DNA from 4 places in the Burkholderia sp. IDO3 genome. Region 4 is predicted to be linked to each of the others. Evidence: riboswitches for the same ligand, from Rfam matches in the RefSeq annotation. Region 4 holds a riboswitch; each other region holds the start of a gene.
What was found. A riboswitch is a leader RNA that binds a small molecule or an ion and turns the genes downstream of it on or off. The one in region 4 is predicted to bind cobalamin.
Positions count from the first base shown of each region.

Region 1: linked by a shared signal. The riboswitch ahead of DCN14_RS27690 (hypothetical protein) and the one ahead of cobA (uroporphyrinogen-III C-methyltransferase) in region 4 are both predicted to bind cobalamin.
Region 2: linked by a shared signal. The riboswitch ahead of DCN14_RS07980 (TonB-dependent receptor) and the one ahead of cobA (uroporphyrinogen-III C-methyltransferase) in region 4 are both predicted to bind cobalamin.
Region 3: linked by a shared signal. The riboswitch ahead of DCN14_RS12840 (CbtB domain-containing protein) and the one ahead of cobA (uroporphyrinogen-III C-methyltransferase) in region 4 are both predicted to bind cobalamin.

Region 1 is NZ_CP028963.1:2,785,069-2,792,327, forward strand. It holds gene DCN14_RS27660 (cobalamin-binding protein) at 1-102, shown strand, start outside; gene cobC (alpha-ribazole phosphatase) at 178-762, opposite strand; gene DCN14_RS27670 (adenosylcobinamide-GDP ribazoletransferase) at 747-1,523, opposite strand; gene cobT (nicotinate-nucleotide--dimethylbenzimidazole phosphoribosyltransferase) at 1,513-2,568, opposite strand; gene DCN14_RS27680 (ABC transporter ATP-binding protein) at 2,621-3,433, opposite strand; gene DCN14_RS27685 (iron ABC transporter permease) at 3,430-4,428, opposite strand; gene DCN14_RS27690 (hypothetical protein) at 4,425-5,093, opposite strand; cobalamin riboswitch at 5,101-5,355, opposite strand; gene DCN14_RS27695 (ATPase) at 5,522-5,872, shown strand; gene DCN14_RS27700 (cell division protein ZapA) at 5,869-6,183, shown strand; RNA gene ssrS (6S RNA) at 6,264-6,445, shown strand; gene DCN14_RS27710 (EVE domain-containing protein) at 6,515-6,976, shown strand; gene DCN14_RS27715 (SIMPL domain-containing protein) at 7,157-7,259, shown strand, end outside.
Region 2 is NZ_CP028962.1:1,732,992-1,740,250, reverse strand. It holds gene DCN14_RS07985 (LysE family transporter) at 1-68, shown strand, start outside; gene DCN14_RS07980 (TonB-dependent receptor) at 166-2,094, opposite strand; cobalamin riboswitch at 2,397-2,591, opposite strand; gene DCN14_RS07975 (AraC family transcriptional regulator) at 2,701-3,744, opposite strand; gene DCN14_RS07970 (hypothetical protein) at 3,914-4,258, shown strand; gene DCN14_RS07965 (Dabb family protein) at 4,248-4,880, shown strand; gene DCN14_RS07960 (NADP-dependent oxidoreductase) at 4,934-5,926, shown strand; gene DCN14_RS07955 (SDR family NAD(P)-dependent oxidoreductase) at 5,970-6,845, shown strand; gene DCN14_RS07950 (SDR family NAD(P)-dependent oxidoreductase) at 6,847-7,259, shown strand, end outside.
Region 3 is NZ_CP028962.1:2,803,686-2,810,944, reverse strand. It holds gene DCN14_RS12860 (DHA2 family efflux MFS transporter permease subunit) at 1-807, shown strand, start outside; gene DCN14_RS12855 (2OG-Fe(II) oxygenase) at 1,061-1,804, opposite strand; gene DCN14_RS12850 (inorganic phosphate transporter) at 2,223-3,815, opposite strand; gene DCN14_RS12845 (histidine phosphatase family protein) at 3,997-4,584, opposite strand; cobalamin riboswitch at 4,641-4,779, shown strand; gene DCN14_RS12840 (CbtB domain-containing protein) at 4,813-5,022, shown strand; gene DCN14_RS12835 (CbtA family protein) at 5,036-5,758, shown strand; gene DCN14_RS12830 (LysR family transcriptional regulator) at 5,781-6,689, opposite strand; gene metE (5-methyltetrahydropteroyltriglutamate--homocysteine S-methyltransferase) at 6,818-7,259, shown strand, end outside.
Region 4 is NZ_CP028963.1:1,851,150-1,858,408, reverse strand. It holds gene cobN (cobaltochelatase subunit CobN) at 1-3,036, opposite strand, end outside; gene cobW (cobalamin biosynthesis protein CobW) at 3,043-4,131, opposite strand; cobalamin riboswitch at 4,461-4,727, opposite strand; cobalamin riboswitch at 4,854-5,090, shown strand; gene cobA (uroporphyrinogen-III C-methyltransferase) at 5,200-6,012, shown strand; gene DCN14_RS23195 (cobalamin biosynthesis protein) at 6,009-6,386, shown strand; gene cobO (cob(I)yrinic acid a,c-diamide adenosyltransferase) at 6,421-7,023, shown strand; gene DCN14_RS23185 (cobyrinate a,c-diamide synthase) at 7,027-7,259, shown strand, end outside.

The DNA.
Region 1 (7,259 bases), 930 kb from region 4:
GACGGCGATCTGCTGACGCGACCGTCGCCGCGGATCGCTCAGGGCGCGGCTGCGCTGTGCGAGGATCTCGACACCGCACGAACACGGCGGCCGGCACGCTGATTCGGGTGACGGCATGCCTTTGCGCTGCCGAAGCACGCACGATCGCGAGCCGGCGGCACACCGGTGCGCGATCGCCTACGCATCCCAGTGCACGACTTCCCAGGTTCGCGCCGCATCGTCCGCACGCAACCAGACGACACCGCCCGTCGGCACCGGTCGCGACAGCAGCGTATCGAGCGGCACGCGCAAAGCGTGCGACGCGAACGCGCGAATCACGCCCGCATGCGTGAGCGCCCAGTGCGGCGCGTCGGCCTGCGTGAGCGCATCGGCCACTCGCGCGACACGCGCGGCGAACCGCGCGACGCTCTCGCCGCCGTGCGCGCACGCATGCATCAGATCAGCCGCCCACGCATCGAGCGCCGCGCGGTCGATAGCGTCCCAGCGCCGCATTTCCCACGTGCCGAAGTCCATTTCCTGCCAGCCCGCATCGCACCGCAGCGGCACGTCGAACGCCTGCGCAAGCCGGCCGGCAACCGATGCGCAGCGCATCAGCGGGCTCGTCCAGACCTGTGCGGGCGCCGGCGCCCCAAGCGCCAGCAGATGGCCGCGCACGGCAAGCGCACCCGGCTCGGCCGGTGCGGCGAGCGGCACGTCGCTGCGTCCGTAACAGACGCCGGGCTCGACGGCGACGGCCGGATGGCGAATCAGGACGACATCCATCCGAGCACCACCAGATAGATTGCAAGCTCGCTCAGTTGCTGGGCGAAGCCGAGACAGTCGCCCGTATACCCGCCGATCCGCTTCACGAAATAGCGGGCCGCCCATGCGCGCACGAGCACGAGCGCGACGAACGCGGCGAGGCCCGCGCGCCAGTCCGGCCAGAACAGCCACGGCAGCCCGAACACGGCCGCGACCCATGCCGAGCGCGCGCCCATGCGCTGCGCAACCGGCTTCGCCTTGCCCTCCGGACGAACGTAGTCGAGCGATATCAGCAGGCTCACCGCCGCCGCACGGCTCGCCGCATGCGCGGCGATCATCGTCCAGGCGGCGCGCAGCGGCGGCATCGCGGCAAGCGCCTGCCATTTCAGCCCAAGCGCGATCACGAGCGCGACCGCGCCGAACGTGCCGATCCGCGAATCGTGCATGATCCGCAGCACGTCGTCGCGCGCGTAACCGCCGCCGAACGCATCGCAGCTGTCGGCGAGACCGTCCTCGTGAAACGCGCCGGTCGCGAGCAGCGTCGCGGCCATCGACAGTCCGACCGCGATCGACGCCGGCAGCACGCGCAGCGCGGCGAGATAGACGAGCGCGCCCCACGCGCCGACGCAGGCGCCGATCAGCGGGAAATAGCGCGCTGCCTGGTCGAGATCGCCCGCCTCGTAGCCGATCGCGCGCGGCACCGGCACGCGCGTGAAATAGCCGAGCGCGACGAAGAAATAGCGCAGTTCGGCGCGTACGCCGCGCGCGCGCTCAGGCGTCACGGTTGTCGACGCCGGCGGACTCGAAGCTCGCCATCTCGGCGAGGAACGCGGCCGCCGCGCGCACGAGCGGCAGCGCGAGTGCCGCGCCCGTGCCTTCGCCGAGCCGCAGGTCGAGCGCGAGCAGCGGCTTCGCGCCGAAATGCTCGAGCATGCGCCGGTGCCCGGCCTCGTGCGACGCATGCGAGAACACGCAGTAGTCGCGCACGCCGGGCGCGATGCGTTCCGCGACGAGCAACGCGGACGTCGCGATGAAGCCGTCGACGAGGATCGTCATCCGCTCGCTCGCGGCCGCGAGATACGCTCCCGTCATCATCGCGATCTCGAAGCCGCCGAACGTCGCGAGCACGTCGATCGGCGCGATCGCGTGCGAATGCCTGACGAGCGCGCGGCCGAGCACCGCGCGCTTGTGCGCGAGCCCCTGGTCGTCGAGCCCCGTGCCGCGCCCGACGCACGCATCGATCGGCACGTCGAGCAGCCGGCTCATCAGGCACGCGGCCGACGACGTGTTCGCGATCCCCATTTCGCCGAAGCCGATCACGTTCGTGCCGAGCGATGCATGCAGGCGTACGCGTGCGGCGCCGGCCGCGAGCGCGGTGTTCGCCTCGTCGCGCGTCATCGCGGGCTCGACCGCGAAGTTGCGCGTGCCGCGCGCGACCGGCAGCGACACCAGCCGGTCGGATACCGGCAGCGGCGACGCGACGCCGGCATCGACGATCTCGAGCGCACTCTGCGCGACGCCGGAGAACGCGTTGATCGCCGCGCCGCCCGCCAGGAAGTTCGCCACCATCTGCGCGGTGACCGACTGCGGATACGGGCTCACGCCTTCTGCCGCGATCCCGTGGTCGCCTGCGAACACGATCGTCACGGGACGCTGCACATGCGGCCGCTCGGTGCGCTGGATCAGCCCGATCTGCAACGCGATCGCCTCCAGTTGGCCGAGGCTGCCGGGCGGCTTGGTCTTGTGATCGATCACATGCTGCAGGCGCTTGCGCAGCGTGTCGTCGAGCGGTGCGATCGCGGGCGGGAAGTCGGTCGGGTTCGTCATCGGAAGGTTGCCTCGTTGGCGCGGCCGGTGCCGCGCATCGAAAGAAGGAAGATCATCGCCGCTCGGGCCACGCAGGCAGCAGCGCATCGCGGCCGTTCTCGCGGATCAGCACGAGCGGATAGCCGAAGGCCTCGCTCGCTCGCGCCGGCGTCAGCACGTCGTGCACGGGGCCGGCCCACGCACGGCCGCGGCCGTCGAGCAACAGCGCGTGCGTCGCGAAACGCCGCGCGAGATTCAGGTCGTGGCACGAGAACAGCACCGTGCGCGGGCCCGCGTCGAGCCATGCGGTCAGCGCGCCCAGGCAATCGATCTGGTGATGCAGGTCGAGATGCGCGAGCGGCTCGTCGAGCAGCATCAGCGGCGCATCCTGGCACAGCGTCGCGGCCAGCGCGACGCGCTGGCGCTCGCCGCCGGACAGCGACAGCACGTCGCGCGATGCGAGCGCGGTCAGCCCGAACGTCGCGAGCGCATCGCGCGCCGCCGCGCGGTCGCCGTCACGCTCCCACCCCCAGCCGCCGAGATACGGAAAGCGGTTCAGCAGCACCGTATCGAATACCGTCGCGCTGAACGCGTCGTGCAGTTGCTGCGGCATCAACGCACGGCGCTGCGCGAGCTGTTCGGGCGGCCATGCGGCAAGCGGCCGGCTGTCGATCTCGACCTGGCCGCCGGCCGGCGGCTGCAGCCCCGCGAGCGTCGCGAGCAGCGTCGTCTTGCCGGCGCCGTTCGGCCCGGCGACACACCAGATCTCGCCCGGCCGGAACGTCTGCGTGAAACCGTCGAGCAGCGTCCGGTCGCCGGCCTTCAGCGTCACGCCGGCCGCCGTGTACGTCATGTCGCCCACGGTGCGCGGTGCGGTGAGCGTCATCGCATCGGCCTCCTCAGCAACATCCACAGGAACACCGGCACGCCGATCAACGCGGTCATCACGCCGACGGGCAATTGCGCGGGTGCAATCGCGGTGCGCGCGAGCAGATCGGCCGCCATCACGCCGCCGCCGCCCGCGAGCATCGCCGCAGGCAGCAGCATGCGCTGGTCGTTGCCGAACGCAAGCCGTAGCGCATGCGGAACGACGAGACCGACGAAGCCGATCGTGCCGGCCGTCGTCACCGCCGCTGCGGCCGCCAGCGACGCGACGAGGTAGATCCGCACCCGCAGTCGCGCGACCGGCACGCCGAGCGCGAGCGCGGTCGCGTCGCCGCGCAGCAGCACGTTCAGTTGCGGCGCGGCAGGCAGTGCGATGCACGCGGCCAGCAGCAGCGCCCCCCATGCGAACCACGGCGCCGTCACGCCGTTCAGGTCGCCCGTCAGCCAGAAGAGGATGCCGCGCAGCCGGCCGTCGGGCGCGAGCGACAGCAGCAGCGTGACGAGCGCGCCCCATCCCGCCGCAATCACGACCCCGGTGAGCAGCAGCCGCGGCGACGCATCGCGCGAATCGCCGCGCCACAGCTCGCGGCGAGCCAGCCCGAGCACCAGCGCGACCGACACGAGCGAGCCGGCGAACGCCGACGCATCGACGAGCCACCATGCGGCACCCGCGATCATCGCGACGAGCGCGAAGCCGGCCGCGCCGCCGGACACGCCGAGCACGTACGGCTCCGCGAGCGGATTGCGCAGCAGCACCTGCAGCAGCGCACCGGCCAGCGCGAGCAGCGCGCCGCATGCGAAGCCGGCGAGTGCGCGCGGCAGCCGCAACGTGCGCACGATGTCGGCGAACAGCGCATCGCCACCATGCGGGACGAGCGACGCGAGCGCTTGCCACGGCGACATCGGCACGCTGCCGATCGACAGCGACGCGACGAACAGCAACGCGACCGCGACCGCCAGCGCGCCCCAGATCGTGGCGGCCCGAGCGGCGCTCATGCGCTGTGCGGCATCGCGCACGACGCACGACGCATCCGCTGAGCGCCGTTGCCGGCCGAACGCGGCACGGTCGCGGCGCTTTCGCGTGTTGTGGGGGTACGCAAGCTCGTCATCCTTATGGAACAAGGGGTTGTTGAAGCGTTCGCGGGCGTATCGCGACGCGGCAATGTCATCGCGCACCGCGACGTCGCCCATCCCGTGGCCGCCGAGCCGCATCCCGCGACCTCGCGCCCCGCCGCGCGTCGGCCGTACCGGCTTGATGCCGCGACGCTCCGGCGGGCCGCGGCACCTGCGTGCAGCCGACGTTCTGCGCAATATAGTGGAAGCCGCCGTATCGGGTCGATGTCCGCACGCGCGGCGAGATCCGGCGTATCGAATCCGGTGCACTGCGCGGCCGCATCCGCGAGCGCGCGCGGCACGCGCGATACGATCGTCGCCGGCCACGATACATCGACGATCGCGGCGCTCGAGGCGGCACGCACGGCCGCCATCACGGCGCACGTCGCCGCGAATCTCGCCGAATCGGCGTGCGCGGCAATCCGCGCGACGTCGGCGAGCGACAATCCGCGCTGCGCGCCGAGCGCCGTGCGGACGATTGGGGTCAGCATCGAAGACAAGTCCCGTGAAGCACTGCGCGCCCCGCTTCCCCGCAGGCCGCGCGTCACGAAGCCCGTGCGGGCCCCTCGCCTCGGCCGGTATCCGGGCTGCAGCGTACCGGCTCGCCTTCCCGCGCATGTCGCGCGCAGTGGCCCGTGCCCGCGTGCGCAACCTGCACGTCGGACACGCCCGAGCCGGCCTGCGTCGTACGACGCGGCCGCTTACCGTTGCGGGGGCAGCGCAGGTTGGCGCTTTCCTGGCGGAGTACGCGCCCTGCTTCCCGTTTAACCGCGCGACGCACGCGCGAGCACCGAGGCGGCGCCAGTTTAGGAGCGGGCCGCACGAGCGTCAAGAAAGCGGCCGCGCGCGCGTTTCGGAGCACGCTCGACGCGCGTATTCGAGGCAAGAAGCGGGGGTGTTACGACTGGAAACGTTACAGATGTCGGAATGCGCGTTATTCCGCGCTAAAATGCTGGGTCTTTAGAGGACGCAGCAGATGCTCAACGAACTCGAAACCTTATCTCAAAATATTGGCCGTCTGATTTCGCTGAACAAGCGCTATCACACGGAACGGCTCGCGCTCGAGGAGCAAGTCGCGCAATTGCGCGCGGAAGCGGACTCGGTCCGCGCGGAACTCGCGCAACTGCGCGAGGAACGCAATGCGCTCGCGGCCGAGCGCGACACCCTGTCGGCAAAGATCGACGACGCCCAGGTCAAACTGAACGCGATTCTCGAAAAACTGCCGCGCTCGAAGAGCGCGGAGCAGGCCGACAACCAGCTCGATCTGCTCGACGCGCAGGCGCGTACGGATAGCGATGACGCGGCCAGCCACGGAGAACATGCATGAGCACCAAGCAGATCGAAGTCTCGATTCTCGGTCAGCCCTATCGGCTCGCCTGTTCGGCCGAGACCGAAGCGGCGCTGCTCGAGGCCGTCGCGCGCGTCGACGCCGAAATGTCGAAGATCCGCGCAAACAGTTCGGTGCGCGGCATCGATCGCATCGCGGTGATGGCTGCATTGTCGCTGGCGTCCGAATTGCTGCGACTGCAAACCAGCGTGCGGCACGGTGAAGCATTTCCGGCGGAGGAAATCCGTCGTACAATGCACCAGATGAACGAACAGCTCGGCGCGGTGCTCGCACAGCACGAGACGCAGTAACGTTTGATCGATGCGTCGATTCCCCTTGATCTCGGCGATCAACGGTGGTCAAATTGGCGCAACGAAACACAGTTCAGTCAGCTTCCCTGCCTGGTTCGCCAAGGTCATATATTCCTTGAACCAATGCCATGTGCACGGTTGCGGAAATTTGTAGCACGGGCGCGCGCGTCACTCTGTCTGATGTACCCGAAGTGCTGCTAACTGCGACCAATTCTGAACCCCAGGTTCAGGATGCCGGCCTAGCGGCCAAGGCGGGGGCCTATCCAACGGCATCGGGAACTCCCGATGCCGTTTCCTTTTGCAGCAGCCCTTTCTGCGTCGATCACGATCCATGCAATACTGGCTGATGAAGTCCGAACCGGACGAAGCAAGCATCGACGATCTCGCGAACGCACCGCAGCGCTCGCTGCCGTGGACTGGCGTGCGCAATTATCAGGCGCGCAATTTCATGCGCGACACGATGAAGATCGGCGACGGCGTGCTGTTCTATCACTCGAGCTGCCCCGAGCCGGGCATCGCGGGCCTTGCCGAAGTGTCGTCGACGCCCTACCCCGATCCCACCCAGTTCGATCCGGAAAGCCCGTATTACGACCCGAAGTCGACGCAGGAAACGCCGCGCTGGCTGCTCGTCGACGTGCGCTTCGTGAAGAAGTCACCGCTCGTGCCGCTCGCGGCGCTGCGCGAACATGACGCGCTCGCCGACATGCGCGTGCTCGCGCGCGGCAACCGGTTGTCGATCACGCCCGTCACGCGTGCGGAATGGCGTTTCATCACCGAAAAGCTGATGAAGTAGGCGTGCGCGAAAGGTCAAATCCGGTCAGCGCGCGCCACTGCCGCGGAACTCGCGGCGCGTTCGCGCAGCCTAAGCAACCGCCGTCCGCCGATCTGGCCGACGGCGGTTTTTCCGTCGCGCGGTACGCCCGCGTCGCGCACGCGTGATCCGCGTGCGCGCCCTCGCACAAGGAGTCCAACAATGACCAAGAAATCCGCACTCGCGCTGTCGCTCGCCCTCGCCGCTGCCGTGCCCGTCGCGCTGACGCTCGCGTCGCCCGCCGCGCACGCACAAACCGCGAACC
Region 2 (7,259 bases), on a different replicon from region 4:
CCGTCGTGATCGCGGGGTTCGGCGCGATCCAGTTGATTGCGGGCGTGCGCGGTGTCGTGGGGGCGTGAAGGTCGACTGCGGTTCGCTGCGAACGCATTCGATTCATCTGAACGGCTCCGCATCGGCGCCCGCGATCGCGGACGCCGATGCGTGGGCAGCCGGGCGTCAGAACGTGTAGCTGACCTTGCCGAACGCGGTGCGGCCGAGCGTGTTGTAGCCGTACGCGGTCATGTACTGGCGGTCGAACAGGTTCGACAGCGTCGCCGATACCGTCAGGTGCGCGTTGATCCTGTACGACGCGCGCAGGTTCACCGTCAGGTACGACGGCAGGTAGGTCGTGTTCACCGGGTCGTCGAACGTCGTGCCGCCGTAGTTCAGCGACGCGCCCGTGCTCAGCGCGTGCAGGTGCAGTTCGTCCCACGTGTGGTCGACGCTCACGCTGACCGTCTGGCGCGGCCGGCGGTTGAGCCAGCTGTCGTTGGTCTCGTCCTGCGGGTCCAGCAGGCCGATCGCGATGCTGACCGGCGTGTAGCGGCCAATCGTCCCCTTGTACGACAGGTCGATACCGCGGATATGCGAGCGGCCGATGTTCATCGGCGAGAACGTCGCGGGGTTGTACGCGATCAGGTTGTGCACCCGCGTGTCGTAGATCGCGGCGGTGAACGTGCCGTACGACGTGTTCGCGTCGAGCGCGGCCTCGATCGAATCGCTGCGCTCCGGGCTCAGGTCCGGATTGCCGTAGCCGGGGTAGTACAGGTCGTTGAAGGCCGGCAGGCGGAACGCGTTGCCGTACGACACCCGCGCCGTGTACACCGGCGTGATCGCCCACGACAGGGCCGCGTTGCCGGTGTTCACCGACTGGCCGGCGATGATTTCATGACGGCCCGCGACGAACATCGTCACGCTGCCGAGCGTGGCCGACTGATGCAGCGAGAACGCGGAGTCGTTGCGCGTTGGTACGCCGTCCGGAATATCGATCGGCAGGAATGCCTGTTCGCGCGTGAAGTCGTACGCGAGCTTCGTCTCGCCCGACAGCGGCAGGCCGAACAGATGGAAGCCGCGCGCCTGATGGGTCAGCGACGTCGACGAGGTGATGCGCTGCGAATTGATCTGGTCGGTCGGGATGGCCGGGTCGCTCGCATACAGGAACTGGCGATCGTTCGCATAACCGAACGACTGGTCGAACTGGGTGTCGGGCGCGAGGTCGAGATGGAACGCGATGCCGGTCGTCAGTTGGTGATCGAGCTGGCGATCCGCATAGCCGGCGTTGTCATAGGACAGGTCGGAGCGGTGATACAGCGCGAACGTCGAGATCGACCAGTTATCGCGCGCGTAGCCGAGGCGCGCATCGAGGTCCTGCGCGTGATACGGATTGCGGCCGTCCTCGTGGTACGGCAACACGGGCCGCGTCGCGTCGATGCCGGCCGTGTTGTAGTCGTGCAGCCCGAGCGAATACGTGAGGCCGCCGAGCGCCGCGAGCGGGCCGGTCGACGGCACGGTGCCCGACGTGCGCAGCTGGGTGTCGAACGTCTTGTTCGAGCCGCCGCCGAACGACACGGTGGTCTGGTTCGGCTGGTTGGCCGCGCGGCGCGTGAACAGCTGCACGACGCCACCCATCGCGTTCGCGCCGAACGACGCGGCGGCCGGCCCCGAAATCACTTCGACGCGTTCGAACGCCTCGGTCGGCAGGTCCGCCCACGGCGCGATGCCGGTGGTCGGCGAGCCGATCCGGATGCCGTCGATGAACACCGCGACCTGGCTGGCCGACGAGCCGCGGATGCTGACCGACGCGGACGAGCCCGGGCCGCCGTTCTGCGAGACGGTGACGCCCGGCAGCGTCGCGAGCGCCTGCGTGATGCCCGGATCGCTCGGCGACAGCCGGTCGAGGTCGGTGCGCGTGAGCACCTGCGTCGAGGCATAGCGCTGGTCGAACGACTCGGGCAGATGGCGCGTGTCGGTCACGCTGATCGTGGGCAGGTCGGCGCCGTCCGTGGTCTGCGGCGGCTGCGTGATCGCCGTGTCGCCGGCGGCGTGGGCGATCGGGGAGAGCAGCGCCGTGGCGGCGGACGTGGCAAGGAGGTGGCGGAGGTTCATAAGGCAGCGAGCGTGATGGTGTTGCGTACAGCGGGCGTAAGCGGGGCGCGGCGAGTACCGCGCTCGTTCTCGTTGGTTTATCGCGGGACCGGACAGCGTGGCCGGGCGTCGCGCAGGGCGACGCGGCAGACGTGCGCGGACACGCCGCGCATGCCGGCGGCATGTCGGCGCGACGCTTCCGGCGTGGAAGCGGATTCGGAAAGATGGGACATCGGATGGGTCCTGAGGTCGGGCCGTCCATGCAACGAGCGACCGCCAAAGGCGGCGCGTGGCGCATCGGGACACCCCGCCCGGTGCGGCTGCTTGGACCTCGGGTCGATGGCAGGTCTCCTGGCTCGCGGGTCGTCATTCGCGCCGGCCTTCCCGGTTTTCCCAGTGGCATGCGGTGGCGCGGATTCGCCGCTTACAGTTGCGGGGGCAGCCGCAGATTCGAGGCGTTGCCTCTCCTGCGTTCCCTTTTGATCCCGTTCCCGGGAACCATCAGCGCGCAAGCGTAATGGCGAGCGCTCCGGCGCGTCAATTGCCGGTGCGAAGGGGATGCGAAAAAACGTCACTCTTCGCCGGATTCTTTCGAAATCCTTTCTGTTGAGGCACTCGAACCGGGCTTCACGTCTGATGAAACGGCATGCCGGCAGCCGCGCAAGTGCGCCGGAACCGGCTCGGCGCCATACCCGTCCAGCGCACGAACGCCCGCCGGAACGCTTCCTCGCCGCCGAAGCCGAGATGCGCGGCAATCCGCGCGACCGGCCAGTCCGACTCGCGCAGGCAGCGTCGCGCGACGTCGGCCAGGCATTGCTCGCGCAACACGTGATAGCCGCTGCCTTCGGCCGCCAGCCGCCGCCGTAGCGTGGCGTCGCTGACGCCGAGCCACGTCGCCAGTTCCGCGAGCGCCGGCACCGCCTGCTCGCGCGCGAGCGCCGCGTCGAGAAAGCCGCGCACCTGCTGCGCCCATGACACGACGGCCGGTGCCGCATCGATCAGACGAAACGGAAAGTCGACGAGAAATGCGTCGAGCTCGCCCGGCTGCCGGATCACGCGCGCATCGAGCCGCGCCGCGTCGAACGCGAAGCCGTAGGTTTGGCGGCCGACGTCGACCGGCGCATTGAACAGCCCGAGCAGCGGCATCGCATCGTCGCGGCGCGGATGGCCGAGCCACACTTCGTCCGGCCGCAGCGGCTGCCCGATGAGCCAGCCGAACAGTTGCAGATAGCAGAACAGGCCGGTCAGGTCGACGAGACACGCGGCCGGGCTGCGGGTGCGGCGCAGCGAATCCATCCGGAACGTCGCGCGGCCGTCGCGCACCGCGAGCGACAGCATGCCGGCACGCGGCGTCAGCATCTCGCAGAACTCGGCCGCGCAGCGGATCGCATCGGCGAGCGTCGCACAGCTGAGCAGGCAACGGCACATCAGGTCGACTTCCTGCTTGCGCATCGGCGGATGACCGTTGCCGCGCGCGACCTGCGCCTCGAGCCGTTCGATCGCGTCGCGGTACAACGCGACGAAGCCGCCGGGCGTCGTCGCGCTAACCCCGACGGCGGGCATCGCGTGCGGTTGCGCCGACGGCGCGCCGCTGCGCGTCAGTTCGTCGAGCAGGCGTGCGCCGAGGCCCGGCAGCACGCGGCCGCGTGCCGGCAATGCGCGCTGTTTCATGTGTCTCCCGTTCTGATCGCGACGATAGGGGCCGGTGATCGGCCCGGTAGGGGTTCATCCAACGTTGCCACGCAAGAATGCTACCCACGCCGGCCGCTTCCGGCCTCGCCGGAACGGCGTAGGCGGCCGGCATCGCATCCCGCCACGAACCATCCGAGACGACCCGCGAATGATCCAGATCGTAGACGAAATCACGCTCGCGCCCGAGCGCATTCCCGACGTGCTTGCCCTGCTGCGCGACCGCTATTTGCCGGGCCACGCGGCGCGCGGGCTGACGGCGGCCGGGCGCTGGGTGTCGCCGCCCGTCGCGGTGCCGGGGCGGCCGAGCACGCTGTGGCTGACCTGGCAGGTTGCCGATGCGCCCGCGTACTACCGGATGCGCGCGCTGACCGATGCCGACGTGGTCGCATTCTGGATGGCCGTCGATGCGCTGTGCGACGCACGCCGCCGCCACGTGATGACGGACGCCGACGCGCCGCTGCCGGCCTTGACGGAGGTCGACCATGCAGCATGACACGGCGCAGGTATTCGTTTCGGCCGCTGCCGATGCCGGCGCAACCGAGCGTGCGCTGCGCGATGCCGCGCACGCGCTGCCCGGCGCCACCCGCGTGTCGCTCGAGCGCAATCTCGACGGATGCTGGGGCGCGGGCGACTACACGCTCGACGTGCTGCGCGACGAACGGGCAACCGATTGCGCGACGGATTTCACCGCGCTGGCCGGGCTGCCGGGCGTCGTGCGGATCGACGGCGCCGCGTGCCGGGCGATCGGCGGCGGCCTGCGCGAACCGGCGCTGCGCGACGGCGTCTGGCGCACGCTGATGCTGCGCGTGCGGCCACAGGCCGACGACACGCAGGTTGCCGCACTCGAACGCGAACTGCTGCGCATGCCCGCGTTCATGCCCGGCATCCGCAACTGGCGGCTGAGCCGGATCGTGACGCCGGGCGCGTGGACGCACGTGTGGCAACAGGAATTCGCGCGCGTCGGCGATCTGCTCGGCGAATACCTGCTGCATCCCTATCACTGGGGCTGGGTCGATCGCCGGTTCGACGCGGAAAGCCCCGACTGGACCGTCGATGCGATCTCGCACGCGTTCTGTCCGCTCGCGTCGAGCCTGCTGGCCGAGACGGCGGCGTGACGCGCGGCGACCGATCCCGATCCATGCGACCTATCAATACAGGAGACACCACCATGCGAGCCTTGCTGATCGACCGCGTCGGCCATTCCGACGCGCTGCGACTGGCCGACGTTCCCGTGCCGAAGCCGGGCCCCGGCGACGTGCTGATCCGCGTCGCGTACGCGGGCGTCAATCCCGCCGACTGGAAATGCCGGGAAGGCTATCTCGGCGCGTTCATGCGGATCGCGTTCCCGTTCGTGATCGGCTTCGATGCCGCTGGCGTGGTCGAAGCGGTCGGCGACGGTGTCGAAGGCTTCGCGCCGGGGATGCGCGTGTTCGCGCAGACCGACGTCGGCGCCGGGCGCTGGGGGGCCTATGCGGAATACGTCGCGGTGCGCCACGATTCGGTCGTGCGCCTGCCCGACGCGGTCGGCTTCGCGGAGGCGGCCGCCACGCCGACGCCCGCGCTGGCCGCATGGGCCGGCCTGTTCGACGACGGCGGGCTGCGCGCCGGGCAGACGGTGCTCATTCACGGCGGCGCGGGCGCGGTCGGCACGTTTGCGATCCAGCTTGCCGCCCAGGCCGGCGCGCGCGTCGCGGCGACGTGCTCGGCGCGCAATCGCGAGACGGTCGAATCGCTCGGCGCGGCGCAGGGCATCGACTATCGCGAACAGGACATCGCCGCGGCCGTGCGGGCATGGGCGCCGGGCGGCGTCGACCTCGTGCTCGACGCGGTCGGCGGCGACACGCTGCCCGCCGCGCTCGACCTGCTTGCGGCGGGCGGCACGCTCGTCAACATCATGACGCTCGCGCCCGGCGATGCGGAGCGGCTCGCCGCGACGGCGGCCGAGGCCGGCCAGCGCGGCCTGCGCACCGCGATGACCTACAGCCGGATGCCGAGCGGCGCGACGCTCGGCCTGATCGCCGAACGGCTCGGCCGGCGCGCGTTGCGCGTGCCGCGCTTCGACCGTTTTCCGCTCGAACAGGCCGCGCGGGCGCTCGATCTCGTTCAAACGGGCGACGCGAAAACCAAGCTCGTGCTGCATGTTGCGGATATCGCGGACTGAAACCGAACGCTTCGCACCGAATCCCCCCTTCACCGGAGACACCATGACCGACCCCAGAACCGGACGACTCGCAGGCAAATGCGCGCTCGTGACGGGCGCGAGCCGCGGCATCGGCCGCGCGATCGCGCAGCGCCTCGCATCCGAAGGCGCGACCGTCGTCGTGACGGCGCGCAGCCTCACGCAATCGGCAACGACCGCCGGCACGCTCACCGAAACGGTCGCGTTGATCGAGCAGGCGGGCGGCCGCGCGATCGCGCTGGCCGCCGACCTGTCGAATGCCGCCGAGCGCGACGCGCTCGTCGCGCGCGCGGCCCAGGCGGCCGGCGGCCTCGACATCCTCGTGAACAACGCGGGCGTGGCCGACTACGCGTGCGTCGACGCGATGCCGATGGCGATGTTCGATACGACGATCGAACACTATCTGCGCATCCCGTTCGCGCTGGCCCAGGCCGCGATTCCGCTGATGCGCGCACGCGGCGCCGGCTGGATCGTCAACGTCGGGTCGGTCACCGCGCTCGCGCCGCTGCGGCCGTTCGACGAGTTCGCGCGCGCGGGCGGCGCGACCGTCTATGCGGCGGTCAAGGCCGCGTTGTCGCGCTTCACGCAGGGGCTCGCGGCCGAACTCGAAGCGGACGGCATCGCGGTGAACCTGGTCGCGCCGAGCACCGCGATCCGCACGCCGGGCGCGGCGCGCTATATCCCCGAAGGCTATCCGACCGAGGACGTCGCGTACCTCGCGGAAACCGCGCTGGCGCTGTGCAGCCTGCCGGCGCGCGAGCGCACGGGCCTCGTCACGCACAGCCTGCATTTCCCGCTGTCGCAGGGGCTCGCGGTGCGTTCGCTCGACGGCCGCACGCCGTTGCCGCCGCCCGAGATTCCCGCGTATGCCCATCCCCACATCGACCCGACAGGACGCTGACATGACGAACCCGATTCGCTTCGACGGCGGCACCGCCGTGATCACCGGCGCGGCCAGCGGCATCGGCAGCGGGCTTGCGCGCCACGCGGCCGCGCTCGGCATGCGCGTCGTGCTGGCCGACCTCGACCCGGAGAAGCTCGACGCCTTTGCCGCGACGCTCGATACCGACGTGCTGTGCGTGCCGACCGACGTCAGCCGGCCGCAAGCCGTCGACGCGCTGGCCGACGCCGCGTGGCGGCGCTTCGGCGGCGTCGACCTGCTGTTCAACAACGCGGGCGTGATGGCGACCGGCTTCAGTTGGGAAATCACGCCGGAACGGTTCGAGCGCAGCTTCGCGATCAACGTGCACGGCGTGATGAACGGCATCCGCAGCTTCGTGCCGCGCATGCTGGAACGCAACGTGCCGGCGCGCAT
Region 3 (7,259 bases), on a different replicon from region 4:
CTGGCGGGCGGGGCGCTGACGTGTCTGCTGCTCGGCACCGAAACGGCCGGCCAGCAGGACGTGCAGCTCACGCGTGCAGCGGCGCTCGTCGGCGCCAGCGTGCTGTTCGGTATTGCCGCGTGGTTGCATGCGCGGCGTTGTGCGCATCCGCTGCTCGATTTCACGACGCTGAAGGTGCCGACTTTCTCGGTGACGGTGCTCACCGGATCGATCACGCGCGTCGCGGTCAATGCGGTGCCGTACCTGCTGCCGCTGTTGTTCCAGATCGGTTTCGGACTGTCGCCGTTCCAGTCCGGTCTGCTGCTGCTCGCGAGTGCGCTCGGCAATCTGGGCATGAAGGCGGGCACGTCGTGGATACTCGACCGTTTCGGTTTCCGGCGCGTTGCGCTCGTCGACGTGACGATCGTCGGTTTCTGCACGATTGCATGCGGCTGGCTGACCGCATCGACGCCGCTGACAATGACTCTGCTGATCGTATTCGTCTACGGGCTCACACGTTCGATGCAGTTCACGACGCTTGCGACGCTCGCCTACGCCGACATTCCGTCTCACCAGACCAGTGCGGCGAGCACGCTGTGGAGTGCGGCTCAGCAGATGACGATCGGGATGGGGATTGCGTTCGGCGCGCTGGCGTTGCGGCTCGCGGCGCTGGTGCGCGGCGACGCGGCCGGTATTCACTATGTGCTCGACGACTTCCGTTGGGCGTTCGTTGCCGCCGGCGTGCTCGCGTTGCTGACGTTGCCGGGCTATGTACGGCTTGCGTCCGATGCGGGGGACCGGCTGCGCGCGAGTGCGGCGCGAGGGTAGGTCGAGTAGTCGATCGCATGCGGAGGGCGACAGAGGCGTACTGTTGCCCCCGGCACTCACCGGACGCTTCGATTCACCGCCAGCGGGATTGTCCGGTACGCATCGACTTCCTCGCATGTAGTCATGCGTGGCTGCTGCGGGTGCGTCATGGGCCGTGACTGCTTGCATGACGGTGCTCGAGCGCTGCGACTTGGCGCGGTACGGGTATCGGCACGATGCGGCGTGTGGCAACACCGTTCTGATGTCGGTGTCGCTACTGCGCATCATGAAAGATGATGCCGACCGTATGGCGGTATCCGGTCCGGATGCGGCTCACGCCATGACGCAGATTGACGCGATAGACGCCGCGCGTCCCTTGCACCGGCCGGCCATGCACCGCGAAGATCACTGCGTCGCCCTGCATCAGCGGCACCACTTCCGCACGCGACTGCATGCGCGGCCGCTGTTCCGTCAGCACGAACTCCCCACCAGTGAAATCCCGGCCCGGCGCCGACAGCAGGATCGCGACCTGCAGCGGAAAGACATGCTCGCCATACAGGTCCTGATGGAGACAGTTGTAGTCGTCCGGGCCGTACTGCAGGATCAGCGGCGTCGGCCGCGTCTGGCCCGCCGCATGGCAGCGCTCGAGAAATGCCGCATGCTCGGCCGGATAGCGGGCGTCGATTCCGAGCGCCCGGTTCCACCGATTCGCAATCGGAGCGAGGTGCGGATAGATCGTTGTCCGCAGCGCATCGACGACCGCAGGCAGTGGATACGCGAAATATCGGTACTCGCCGCGGCCGAAGCCGTGCCGCGCCATGACGACGCGTGAACGGTACAGCGCATCGTGCGGGTAGAGCGCTGCCAGCGTTGTGCATTCCGCCACCGAGAGCAGACCCGGTACGCGGGCGCAGCCGTAGCGATCGAGTTCGGCATCGACGGTGGTCCAGTCGAGCGCGCTCACGCGCTGCGCCATGTCGACCGATTCGACGGCGGGTTGCAGGTCGGCGATGTTCACGGGTGTACCTCGTTCGTCAGCGATGTGGCGTCGCGCAGGCATGCTGTCGGCATCGAAGTACCCGACATCGAGCGTGCCGCGATGCGCAGCCGGTCGATGTGGAACGGGCGGCGACGCGATGTCGGCAAGCGCGGCGCATGCCTGCGTCTGCGGTGAAAGTCGATGAACTCAGTCTAGTGTCGTCCGTGCGACGACGCGCTCCAGATCTTGCGCTTCAATCCGGAAAGAAAGGAGGAGTATGGCGCGAGCCGCCCGGTACGGCGACGCGGAGGCTCGGCGACGTTGACGCGGCGGTGAGCCGGATGGGCTTCGCTCAGCGTGAGCGAAACGGAAAGACTACGACGCGAAGAACGGAAGAACCGACTTCGGATCTTTCGCGGCGAGCGACCGATCCCCTGGCCGCTCGCTGCTTCTCCGCTCAGGCGATCGAGCGGAACAACCAGTAGAGTCCGCCCGCCAGCACAATCGATGCCGGCAACGTCAGCACCCACGCGAGCACGAGGCTGCGCACCGTGCCCCACTGCAGCCCGGACCCGTTCGCCGCCATCGTGCCCGCGACACCCGATGAGAGCACGTGCGTCGTGGATACGGGCAATCCGTACGCATCGGCCGCGCCGATCGTCAGCATCGCGACGAGCTCGGCCGAGGCGCCCTGTCCGTACGTCAGATGCTGCTTGCCGATTTTTTCGCCGACGGTCACGACGATCCGCTTCCAGCCGACCATCGTGCCGAGACCCAGCGCGATCGCGACGGCAACCTTCACCCACGTCGGAATGAACTTGGTCGCATGGTCGAGCTGCTTGCGGTAGTTGTCGATCGCGAGCTTGTCATCGGCGGAAAATGCCGGTTGCCCCGACTTCTCGATCAGGCGAATCGCTTCGGACACCAGATACATCGTGTTGCGCACGTTGTCGACGTCGCCTTGCGGCACGGCCGCCATCGAGCCCGACGAACCGACCGCGGTCGCCAGCGACGTGGACAGTTGCTGCACGCCCGGCAGCACGGCCGGCGTCATCTCGCGGCGCTGCACGAAGTGTTCGACGTCGGCGCGCGGATTCGCGGACGGTGCGACGCCGTTCGAGTATTTCGCGAACGTCGCGGCGGCCTGGTTCGCGACGGCGACGAACGTCTGCGATTCGGCCGGCGTGACGGCCTTGTTCAGCGCGTATGCGGTCGGCACCGTGCCGATCAGGATCAGCATGATGAGGCCCATCCCTTTCTGCCCGTCGTTCGACCCGTGCGCGAACGACACGCCGGTACAGGTGAGGATCAGCAGGCAGCGAATCCAGAACGGCGGCGGCTGGTCCTTCGGCGGCTCCTTGTACAGCGCCGGAACGCGGACGACGGCCTTCAGCACGAGCAGCAGCAGCGATGCGCACAGGAAGCCGACGATCGGCGAGAACAGCAGCGACTTGCCGACGCCGAGCGCCTGGCCCCAGTCGACGCCGCTCGTGCCGGACGGACCGTGCAGCAGCTGGTTCATCAGCCCGACGCCGATGATCGAGCCGATCAGCGTATGCGAGCTCGACGACGGCAACCCGAAGTACCAGGTCGCGAGGTTCCATACGATCGCGGCGATCAGCAACGCGAACACCATCGCGAAGCCCGAGCCGCTGCCGACCTGCAGGATCAGCTCGACCGGCAGCAACTGCAGGATGCCGAACGCGACGGCGCCGCTCGAAACCATCACGCCGAGGAAGTTCCACATGCCGGACCAGATCACCGCGACGTTCGGCGTCAGCGAGTGGGTGTAGATCACGGTCGCAACCGCATTCGCGGTGTCGTGGAAGCCGTTGACGAACTCGAAGCCGAGCGCGATCAGCAGCGCGGCACCGAGCATCAGGTACGGGAACAACGATCCTTCGCGGACGGGCGACAGATCGGCAATCAGGTGGGTAGCGATATAGACGGCGCCGATCGCGAGCACCAGCAGGAAGACGGCATAGCCGACCTGTCGGGTGCGTTCGGTGGAGCCGGGAGTATTGGCGGCGGACGAAGCAGGTTGATTCATGACGGCATCTCGTAAGGGAACCGCGTCCGATGCTAGCTTCGGCTACCAGTCAGTTTGATGACAGTCGGGACGACGAATTGTTTTCTTACAGGTATGTAAGAAATGCGTGCGCGGCCATTCCATCCGTGACGCAGCCGCGCTGCCCGGACCCGAATCGTCATCCCTATGGTGAACACCGGGCTTACGCGCCGGCATCGCGCCCATCGTCATCGGTGGTCACCGTCCACTTGTCGTGCGACCTGACGAATAGTGTGCACGACAGGGGCGCGACGTCGATGCGCATCGTGGCCTGCGAGGCCATCCGAAGCGCATGCGCGATGGCTGCGCGAACGATCGCCGCATGCGTGACCGCAACGACGTCGCGACCGGGCGGCAGGCCGTCGAGCCATGCGCCGACGCGGCATGCCACGTCTTCGAACGATTCGCCGCCATGCGGCGACGCACGCGGATCGCCGAGCCATGCGCCGAGTTCGTCCGGCAGGTCGCGCGCGAGGTCGTGCAGCCGCTTGCCGCGCCAGCGGCCGTAGCCGACATCGCGAAGCGCATCGTCGAGCCGCACGCGCAGCCCGAGCGCATCGGCGGTCTGTTGCGCGCAAAGCGCGGGACTGCTCAGCGCGATCGCGTGAGGGACGCCGATGAACCGCTCGTGCATCGAGGCGGCGTCGGCCAGCCCGTGCGCGTCGAGCGGATCGTCGTCGGGGAACGTGCCGGTGCGCATCGCACGGGTCGATGCATGTGCGATCAGGCGCAGCGAGACAGGCTGGATCATGTCGGTGGTCGATTGTTCGAGGCGGCAGGGCGGGGCAGTGCCGATCATGTCCGGGCCTTCAATACGCGCGCGTTCGCGCGTACAATTCGCCCGATACGAAACGTGGAAGCCGGTGCAATTCCGGCGCGGTCGCGCCACTGTAACCGGGGATATCCGATCCCGGAAGCCAGACCTGCGTTCGTACTCCATCCAACATTTGTCGGGGCGCGATTCCCCTGAGGTGCATCCATGAGCGAAGCAGTGCTGAAGCCGGCTGTCGTGCCGGCGCCCATCCCCGTCCGCGAACTGTTGCCGTGGGCCATCTTCGTCGGTCTGATCCTGCTGCTCGCGCTGTATTTCGTCGGCGCGGAACAGGGCGCGACGTCGATCGTGCCGGGCATGTACGTGCACGAGTTCGTGCACGACGGCCGCCATCTGCTTGGTTTTCCCTGCCACTGACGCGGAGTAGAAGATGGTCGGAAAGCTGCTCATGCGCGGGATGCTCGCAGGCATCGCCGCAGGTCTCCTTACGTTCGGTTTCGCGAAAATCGTCGGCGAACCGCAAGTCGATCAGGCAATCTCCTTCGAAGAAAAATCCGATGCCGCCAAGGGCGAAGCGCCGGAGCCCGAACTGGTCAGCCGTCACACGCAGGCAGGCCTCGGCCTGCTGACGGGCGTCGTGACCTACGGCGCGGCATTCGGCGGGCTGTTCTCGCTGGTCTTCGCGTTCGCATACGGACGAGGCAGCCGCCTCCCGGCACGCCCGCTCGCCGCGTGGCTCGCGCTCGCGGCATTCGTCGCGCTCGTGATCGTGCCCAACATCAAGTACCCGGCCAATCCGCCATCGGTCGGCGACCCCGACACGATCGGCTATCGCACGGGCCTGTTCTTCCTGATGATCGCGATCTCGATCGCGACGATGGTGTTCTCGGTCAACGTGCGCCGTCATCTGCTGGCGAAGCTCGGCCAGTGGAACGCGTCGATCGTGGCGGGCCTCGTGTTCATCGCGATCATCGCGGCCGTGCAGCTCGGGTTGCCGTCGGTCAGCGAGTTACCGGCCGATTTTCCGGCAGCCGTGCTGTGGAAGTTCCGCGTGGCGGCGATCGGCATGCAGGTGATCATGTGGACGACGATCGGCCTGCTGTTCGGCGCGTGGGTCGAACGCGGCGAACGCATCGGCATGCGCGCCGCCTGACGCGCATCGCAACAGGGCGCGCCTAGCGCAGCATGCGCGGCGCGCTCCACGTCGATTCGCGCGCGAGCGCGACGAACGCGGCCAGATAGTCGATCGACGCGTCCGCTTCGCGGATGCCGAGGAAGATCTGCTTCGCGATTCCCTGCTTGCCCAGCTTGACCGGCACGACCGGCATCCGGTCCGCATATTCGTCGGCAAGCCATCTCGGCAGCGCGGCCACGCCACGCCCGCTCGCCACCATCTGCAGCATGATGTCGGTCGTCTCGATCGACTTGTGGCGCCGCGGCACGATGCCGGCGGGCGTCAGGAACTGGTTGTAGATGTCGAGCCGGTCCGTTTCGACCGGGTACGTGATCAGGATTTCGTCGCCGAGCTGCTCGGGCGTCACGTAGTCGGCATGCGCGAACCGGTGTGCGTCCGCGACCACCAGCACCTGCTCGTAATCGAACACGGGATCGAAGCGCAGCCCCGGCTTGTTCAACGGATCGGGCGTCACCAGCACGTCGATGTCATAGCCGAACAGCGCGCCGATGCCGCCGAACTGGAAGCGCTGCTTCACGTCGACGTCGACGTCCGGCCAGCGCGCCAGGTACGGCGACACGACCTTCAGCAGCCACTGATAGCACGGGTGGCATTCCATCCCGATGCGCAGCGTGCCGCGCTCGCCCTTCGCGTACTGCTTCATCCGCTCCTCCGCGAGCTCGAACTGCGGCAGCAGCCGGTTCGCCAGCTTCAGCAGATATTGCCCGCCCTGCGTGAGCCGCAGCCCGCGTCCTTCCCGATCCCAGATCGGCGTGCCGAGCTGCTGCTCGACCTTCCTGACGGTATGGCTGAGCGCCGATTGCGTGAGATGCAGCGCATTGGCCGCAGCCGTCAGCGAGCCCTGGCGCTCGACCTCACGGATCACGACGAGATGGAATCGCTCCAGCATGGATAGTGCTCGCTCAACAGATGCATGAATAGATTTAATGGATGAATGAAATAATGCCATTTTATTTCATGGTTTGAAATCCCTATCATGGCTGCCGGATCTTCAATTTTTCTCTGGACGGCAGCGTTATGGTTACGACACACAACCTCGGTTTTCCGCGCATCGGCGCGAAGCGCGAACTCAAGTTCGGTCTCGAACGCTACTGGAAGGGCGAATCGTCGCGCGACGAGCTGAAGGCGCTCGGGGCCGAGCTGCGCCAGCGTCACTGGCGCGCCCAGCGCGAGCTGGATCTGGCGCCGATCGGCGACTTCGCGTTCTACGACCAGGTGCTCGACATGAGCTTCACGCTCGGCAACCTGCCCAAGCGCGTGCAGGGCTTCCACGGCGACGCGCTCGACAACTATTTCCGCGTGGCGCGCGGCCGCTCGGCGCAATCGGCGGAAGAACATGCCGCGTGCTGCGGCGGCGTCTCGGCCGGCGAAATGACGAAGTGGTTCGACACGAACTATCACTACATCGTCCCGGAATTCCACGCGGACACGAACTTCTCGCTCGATCCGTCGCGCCTGC
Region 4 (7,259 bases):
GAGCGCGGCAACCGCCTGCACGGCCGCGTCGAACAGGTGCATCAGGTTCGGGAACGCATCGCGGAAGAAGCCCGACACGCGCAGCGTCACGTCGATGCGCGGCCGGTCGAAGATCTCGATCGGCAGGATCTCGAAGTCGGTCACGCGATGGCTGCCGTGCGCCCATTTCGGCCGCACGCCGATGAGCGCGAACGCCTGCGCGATATCGTCGCCGCCGGTGCGCATCGTCGCGGTGCCCCAGGCCGACAGCCCGATCGCGCGCGGATAGTCGCCGTGATCCTGCAGATGGCGCTCGATCAACTGCTGCGCGGATTTCAGCCCGAGCGACCACGCGGCTTGCGTCGGCACCGCGCGCGTGTCGACCGAGTAGAAGTTGCGGCCCGTGGGCAGCACGTCGGGACGGCCGCGCGACGGCGAACCGCTCGGCCCCGGCGGCACGAAGCGGCCGTCGAGCCCGCGCAGCAACTGGCGCATTTCCTCGCCGCCGCACGCGTCGAGCGCGGGGATCAGCGTCGCGCGCACGCGGTCGATCACCGCGAGCGTGTGCGGCCATTCGCCGGGCGGTGGTATGTCGATGCCGGAAGCACCGGAAGCACCGGAAGCACCGGAAGCACCGGAAGCACCGGGATGGCCGTCGTCGCCGCAAGCGGCCGGGCTCAGCCCGTCGAGCCACCGCTGCGCGAGCCATTCGAGCCGCTCGCGTGTATCGCCGGCATGACGCCACGGCGACGCATCGAGCGCCTGCAGGACCGGCGGCCGCGGCCCGCTCCACGGTGCGGTCCAGTCGGCCGCGAGCGGATCGAAATCGTCGCCGAGCGCGAGATCGCGCGCGAGCGCACCGATCAGCCCGGCCCGTTCGCCCTTGCCGTCGCCGACCGGAAAGCGCGCGAGCGCGAGCAGCGTGTCGCGCCGCTGGCGACCGGCCGGCGACGCGCCGAACACGTGCAGCCCATCGCGGATCTGCGCTTCCTTCAATTCGCACAGCCAAGCGTCGACACGCGTGAGCAGCGCATCCTCGTCGCTCGTGCCGCGCGGCGGCGATACGCTCAGCTCGTCGTGCAGCCGATGCTCGGCGATCGTCGCGAGGATGGTCTTGCGCAGCAGCTTCGCGCGCCGCGCATCGACCATCAACGCTTCGTAGTACTCGTCGACCTGCCGTTCGAGATCCTGCAGCGGGCCGTAGTTTTCCGCGCGCGTGAGCGGCGGCATCAGATGATCGACGATCACGGCCTGCGCGCGGCGCTTCGCCTGGCTGCCCTCGCCCGGATCGTTGACGATGAACGGATACAGGTGCGGCAACGGCCCGAGCGTCAGGTCGGGCCAGCATGCGTCGGACAGCGCGACGCTCTTGCCCGGCAGCCATTCGAGATTGCCGTGCTTGCCGAGGTGGATGACCGCGTCGATGCCGAATGCATCGCGCAGCCAGAAATAGAACGCGAGATACGCGTGCGGCGGCACGAGGTCCGCATCGTGGTAGCTCGCATAGTCGTTCTCGTCGCGCGAGCGCGACGGCTGGATGCCGACGAACACGTTGCCCGCGCGCCAGCCGGCGATCGTGAAGCGCCCTTGCCGCAGCGTCGGGTCGGCTTCGGGCGGCCCCCAGCGTTCGTTCAGCGCGTCGCGCACCGTGGCCGGCAGCCGCGCGAAATGCGCGACGTAGTCGGCCAGCGCGAAGCTCTGGAACGCCGGGCGCAGTGCGTGCACGGCCGGGTCGTTGGTCACGCCTTCGGTGAGCCGCGCGATCAGCGCGTCGCCGTCGGCCGGCAATTCGGCTACCGCGTAGCCCGCGTCGCGCAACGCCGCGAGCACGCGCAGCGCGGACGCCGGCGTATCGAGCCCGACGCCGTTGCCGATCCGCCCTTCGCTGTGCGGATAGTTCGCGAGAATCAGCGCGATGCGTTTGTCGGCATTGTCGAGCGTGCGCAGCCGGCACCAGCCGCGCGCGAGCGCCGCGACGAACGCGATCCGCTCGGCATCCGGCTGATAGCGCACGACGTCGACTTCGGTGTGCGGGCAACGATACGCGAGCCCCTTGAAGCTCACCGCGCGCGTGACGATGCGCCCGTCGACTTCGGGCAGCGCGATGTGCATCGCGATGTCGCGCGCATGCAGCCCCTGGTTGTCGGCCACCCACGCGTCGCGATTGCCGCCGGACAGGATCACCTGCAGCACGGGCGCGTCGCCGGCCAGCACGTCGGGTTCGGGGCTGTCGATCGCGCCCGCCGCGAACGCGGTGGTGTTCAATACGAGCGCGACGTCGTGCGTGTCGCAGAGCTGCGTGATGACCTCGCGGCTCACCGCGTCCTTCAGCGACGTGACCGCGATCGGCAGCGGATTGAGCCTTTCGCGCACGAGCGCATCGGCGAGCGCGTCGAACACGGCGGTGTTCGCGGCCTGCCAGTGAGCACGATAGAACAGGATCGCGACGACGGGCGCGCCGGGCGTCCAGCGCGCCCGCCAGTCGTCGACGCTCGCCGTGTCGCGTGCCGGGTGATACAGCGCCGCGGCCGGCAGCGGCCGCGGCGGTTCGGGCTCGTCGCCAAACCCGAGCGTATGGAATGCAATGCTGCGCAGCAGCGCCGCGGCGTTGTGCAGCCCGCCTTCGCGCAGGTAGCGCCACCACAGCCGGCACAGATCCGGCGTGACCGTGCTCTTCGCGACGAGGTTCGGGTCTTCCTGCAGGTCGCCCGAGAACATCGCGAGCTGCTGCTTCCGTTTCGACGCGAGCGACACGGCCTGCTCGATCCCGTACGGCCAGTACGCTTCGCCGCCGAGATGGTCGATCACGACCGTCTTCGCGTGACGCAGCACGTCGTCGACATAGAAATCGACCGACGCCGGCTGCCGCAGGAACGTGACGTTCGCGAGCCGGACGCTCGGAAAACCCGCCGGCATCGTCGGCACGACGCTTGCCAGCAGCGACAGCGTCGTGTCGGCCGAGCTCAGGATCACGATGTCGGCCGGCTGCTGGTCGATCCGGACGACGCCTTGCGTATCGTCGACGAAGCCGCCCGGCGTGGTGCGCAGCAAATGCATCGTGCGTTACGCCTGTTGCGTCCGGGCCGCGCACGCGGCGTCGAACGCGCGTTGCAGCGCGGCCGCGTCGAGATCCTCGCCGATCAGCACGAAGCGGCTCGCGCGCGTTTCGCCATCCTGCCAGCGACGATCGAAATAGCTGTCGAAACGCCGGCCGACGCCCTGGATCACGAGCCGCATCGGCGCATCGGGCAGCGCGGCGAAGCCTTTCGCGCGGTAGATCGTATGCGTCTCGACGACACGCTGCAGCGCGGCGATCGTCGCGTCGCGCGAACCTGCATCGCCCGACACGACGACCGAATCGAAATCGTCGTGATGGTGGTCGTGATCGCCGTCGTCGGCCGAGCCGTGATGGTCGTGACGCAGATGGATCGTGTCCTCCGACGCCGATTCGAGCCCGAGCAGCATCGCGAGATCCAGTTCGCCGCGCGTCGCGCGCACGATCTTCACCTGCGGCGGGATCTCTTCGCGGATCGCGGCTTCGACTTCGGCGAACTGCGCGTCGCCGACGAGATCGGCCTTGTTCACGATCACGAGATCGGCCGACGACAGCTGATCGGCGAACAGTTCGTGCAGCGGCGATTCGTGGTCGAGGTTCGGATCGGCGCGGCGCTGCGCGTCGACGGCCTGCGGATTCTCCGCGAACTGGCCGCTCGCGGCGGCCGGCCCGTCGACGACGGTCACGACCGCGTCGACCGTGAAGCTGCTGCGGATCGTCGGCCAGTTGAACGCCTGCACGAGCGGCTTCGGCAACGCGAGGCCCGACGTTTCGATCAGCACGTGGTCGATGTCGGCGCGGCGCTCGACGAGCGCCTCCATCACCGGATAGAACTCTTCCTGCACGGTGCAGCACAGGCAGCCGTTCGCGAGTTCGTACAACTGGCCCGACGCTTCGCCCGGCGCGCCGTTTGCGTCCTCGCAGCCGATGCCGCAGCCCTTGAGGATCTCGCCGTCGATGCCGAGCTCGCCGAACTCGTTGACGATCACCGCGATGCGGCGGCCTTCGGCGTGCTGCAGGATATGGCGCATCAGCGTGGTCTTGCCGCTGCCGAGAAAGCCCGTGACGATCGTGACGGGCAGCTTGCGCATAGTCATGGTAGATCCTGTGTCGAAAATGGAATCAAGCCGGGATCGTCGCGCCGAATGCGGCGCGGCATGTCATCTGGCGGATCGCGGGGATCGTGCGGCGCAGTCCGGACGGACGGCCGCTGAACGGACGGAACGACGAATCGGACATGACGCTTCCTTGCGAACGGTCGACATGGTGAATGCCAACACGGCCGTCGCTGCCCTGCCCGCGCCGCCTGCCGCTCGCCGCGCCGGCCCGGGCGCGCATGCGCGGCGGGCCGATCGGCGGAGGAAGCGGGAAACGCTCGGGCGTCGGGCGTGCTGCGGCCGTGGACGATGCGCCGCCTCCCCGCGGCGCTGAACCCCAATGTCTCGGCCGGTATCCGGGCTGACGAACACGCCGCTTCGCCTTCCCGGATGCGCGCGGCATCCAGTGGCGGTCGTCCGCATGCGGCGGGCATGCGGCGAAGCGGCGCTGCGTGGCGCTTGCGCGCGACGCGTTCGCTTACCGTTGCGGGGGCAGCACAGGTTGGCTCGACTGCGGTGCAGTCACGCTCCCTGTTTCCCGTTTAACTGCGCACGCCGGAGGAGCGCGCGCGAGCACCAAAACGCGTGCGAGTGTAGGCGGCGGTGCGGGGAGCGTCAAGGCGAAACGGGCCGCCGCCGGGCGTTCGGCATGGCCGCGGCGCCGCGCGCAAGGCTGCCTCCGGCGCCCGCGCGGCGGGTTCGCGCGGATCGGTCGCTGTGCTATCGTATGCGCCGCGTTCGGTGCTCGCACGCGCATTTGCGCGCATGCAGTTAAACGGGAAACAGGAGGCGGATGTCCGCCCGGCCTGTGCTGTCCCCGCAACGGTACGCCGCCCGCGCGCCGCGCTTGCCGCGCACGCGCCCAGGCCGCCCGCGATGCCACTGCCCTTCAGCGGGCGGGAAGGCTGCGGCCTGGCAAGCGGCCAGCCCGGATACCGGCCGACGCAAGGGGCGAGCCCGATGCTCGCCGAACGCCCGATCCGCGGGGGACGGATGGGGTGCGCATTCCGCCCGCGCTCGCGCGGGCTTCGCTCGATCAATCATGTCTTGCCTGTCCGTCGGCAGCCGATGCGCCGCCCGCTTTCCCCTTTCCACTGCTTCGACACGGTGCGCGCCGTGCCGCACGCGATGAGCCGCGCCTGGCTCGTCGGCGCCGGCCCGGGCGATGCCGATCTGCTGACGCTGAAGGCCGTGCGCGCGATCGCCGCGGCCGACGTGCTGCTCGTCGACGATCTCGTGAACCCCGACGTGCTGCGCCACGCGCGCGCCGATGCGCGCATCGAGCAGGTCGGCAAGCGCGGCGGCCATGCGTCGACGCCGCAGGACGCGATCGTCGCCGCGATGCTCGCGCACCTGCGCGCGGGCCGCAGCGTCGCGCGGCTCAAGGGCGGCGATCCGTTCGTGTTCGGCCGCGGCGGCGAGGAACTGCTCGTGCTCGGCGCGGCCGGTTTCCCGGTCGAAGTCGTCAACGGCATCACGGCCGGCATCGCCGCGCCGGCCGCGCTCGGCATTCCGGTCACGCATCGCGGCGATGCGCAGGGCGTGATCTTCGTCACGGGCCACGGCGCGGGCGCCGACGAACCCGACTGGCGCGCGCTGGCCGCCACGCGCATGACGATCGTGATCTACATGGGCATTCGCCGGCTCGACGCGATCGCGGCCGCGCTGCGCGACGGCGGGCTGGCCGGCGACACGCCGTGCGCGGCGATCGAGAACGCGACGCGTGACGGGCAGCGGCACGTGCTCGCGACGCTCGATACGGTGGTCGAACGCGTCGGCGCGACCGGTATCGGTTCGCCGGCGATCGTCGTGATCGGCCGGGTCGCGGCGCTCGCCGACGACCCGGCGGTGCGCGTGGCGCTTGGCGGGAGCGGCGCATGATGCGCGTCGCGCTCGGCGTCGGTTTCCGCGCGGGCGTGACGGCCGCGCAACTCGACGCCGCGATCCGCGCGGCGCTCGCGCGCTACCCGGACGCCGAGCCGGCCGTCGTCGCGACGCTCGCCGTCAAGGCGCACACGCGTGCGCTGCGCACGCTGTGCGCGCGGCGCGGCTGGCCGCTCGTCGCGTTCGACGCGGCGCAGCTCGCGCATTGTCCCGAACCGGCGCCGAGCGCGCCGTCGGCTGCCGCGCTCGCGCGTTTCGGCGTCGCCGGCGTGGCCGAACCGTGTGCGCAGCTCGCGGCGCCGCGTGGCCGGCTGCTCGGCCCCAAATCCATCCTGGGCGGCGTGACGGTTGCGCTCGCCGGCCCGCTCTGAACCCTTTGTTTCGCTTTCGACAGGACGACTCCCGATGAAGACCGATGCCGAATCCCATCAACGGATGACCGAACGCCGCCGCGCCGGCCACGAAAAGAAGCAGGCCGCCGCCACGCACGAGAAGGGCCTGCTGATCGTCAACACCGGCAACGGCAAGGGCAAGAGCACGGCCGCGTTCGGCATGGCCGTGCGCGTGCTCGGCCACGGCATGCGGCTCGGCGTCGTGCAATTCATCAAGGGCGCGCTGCACACGTCCGAGCGCGATTTCCTCGGCGCGGTCGCGGAGTGCGACTTCGTGACGATGGGCGACGGCTATACGTGGAACACGCAAAACCGCGACGCCGACATCGCGACCGCCCGCAAGGGCTGGGACGAGGCGCGCCGGATGATCGAAAGCGGCGAATACCGGATGGTGATCCTCGACGAGTTGAACACCGTGCTGAAGTACGAATACCTGCCGCTCGACGAAGTGCTCGCGACGCTCGCCGCGCGGCCGGATTCGGTGCACGTCGTCGTCACCGGGCGGCATGCGCCCGATGCGCTGATCGACGCGGCCGATCTCGTCACCGAAATGCGGCTCGTCAAGCATCCGTACAAGGAGCAAGGCGTGAAGGCGCAGCGCGGCGTGGAGTTCTGACCGATGCCGGCCTGCCCCGCGCTGTTCGTCAGCGCGCCCGCGTCCGGACAGGGCAAGACGTCGGTGACGGCCGGCCTCGCGCGGCTGCACCGGCGGCTCGGCCGGCGCGTGCGCGTGTTCAAGACCGGGCCCGATTTCCTCGATCCGATGCTGCTCGAACGCGCGAGCGGCGCGCCCGTGCATGCGCTGGACCTCGGGATGGTCGGCGAAGCCGGCTGCCGCGCGCTGCTCGCCGA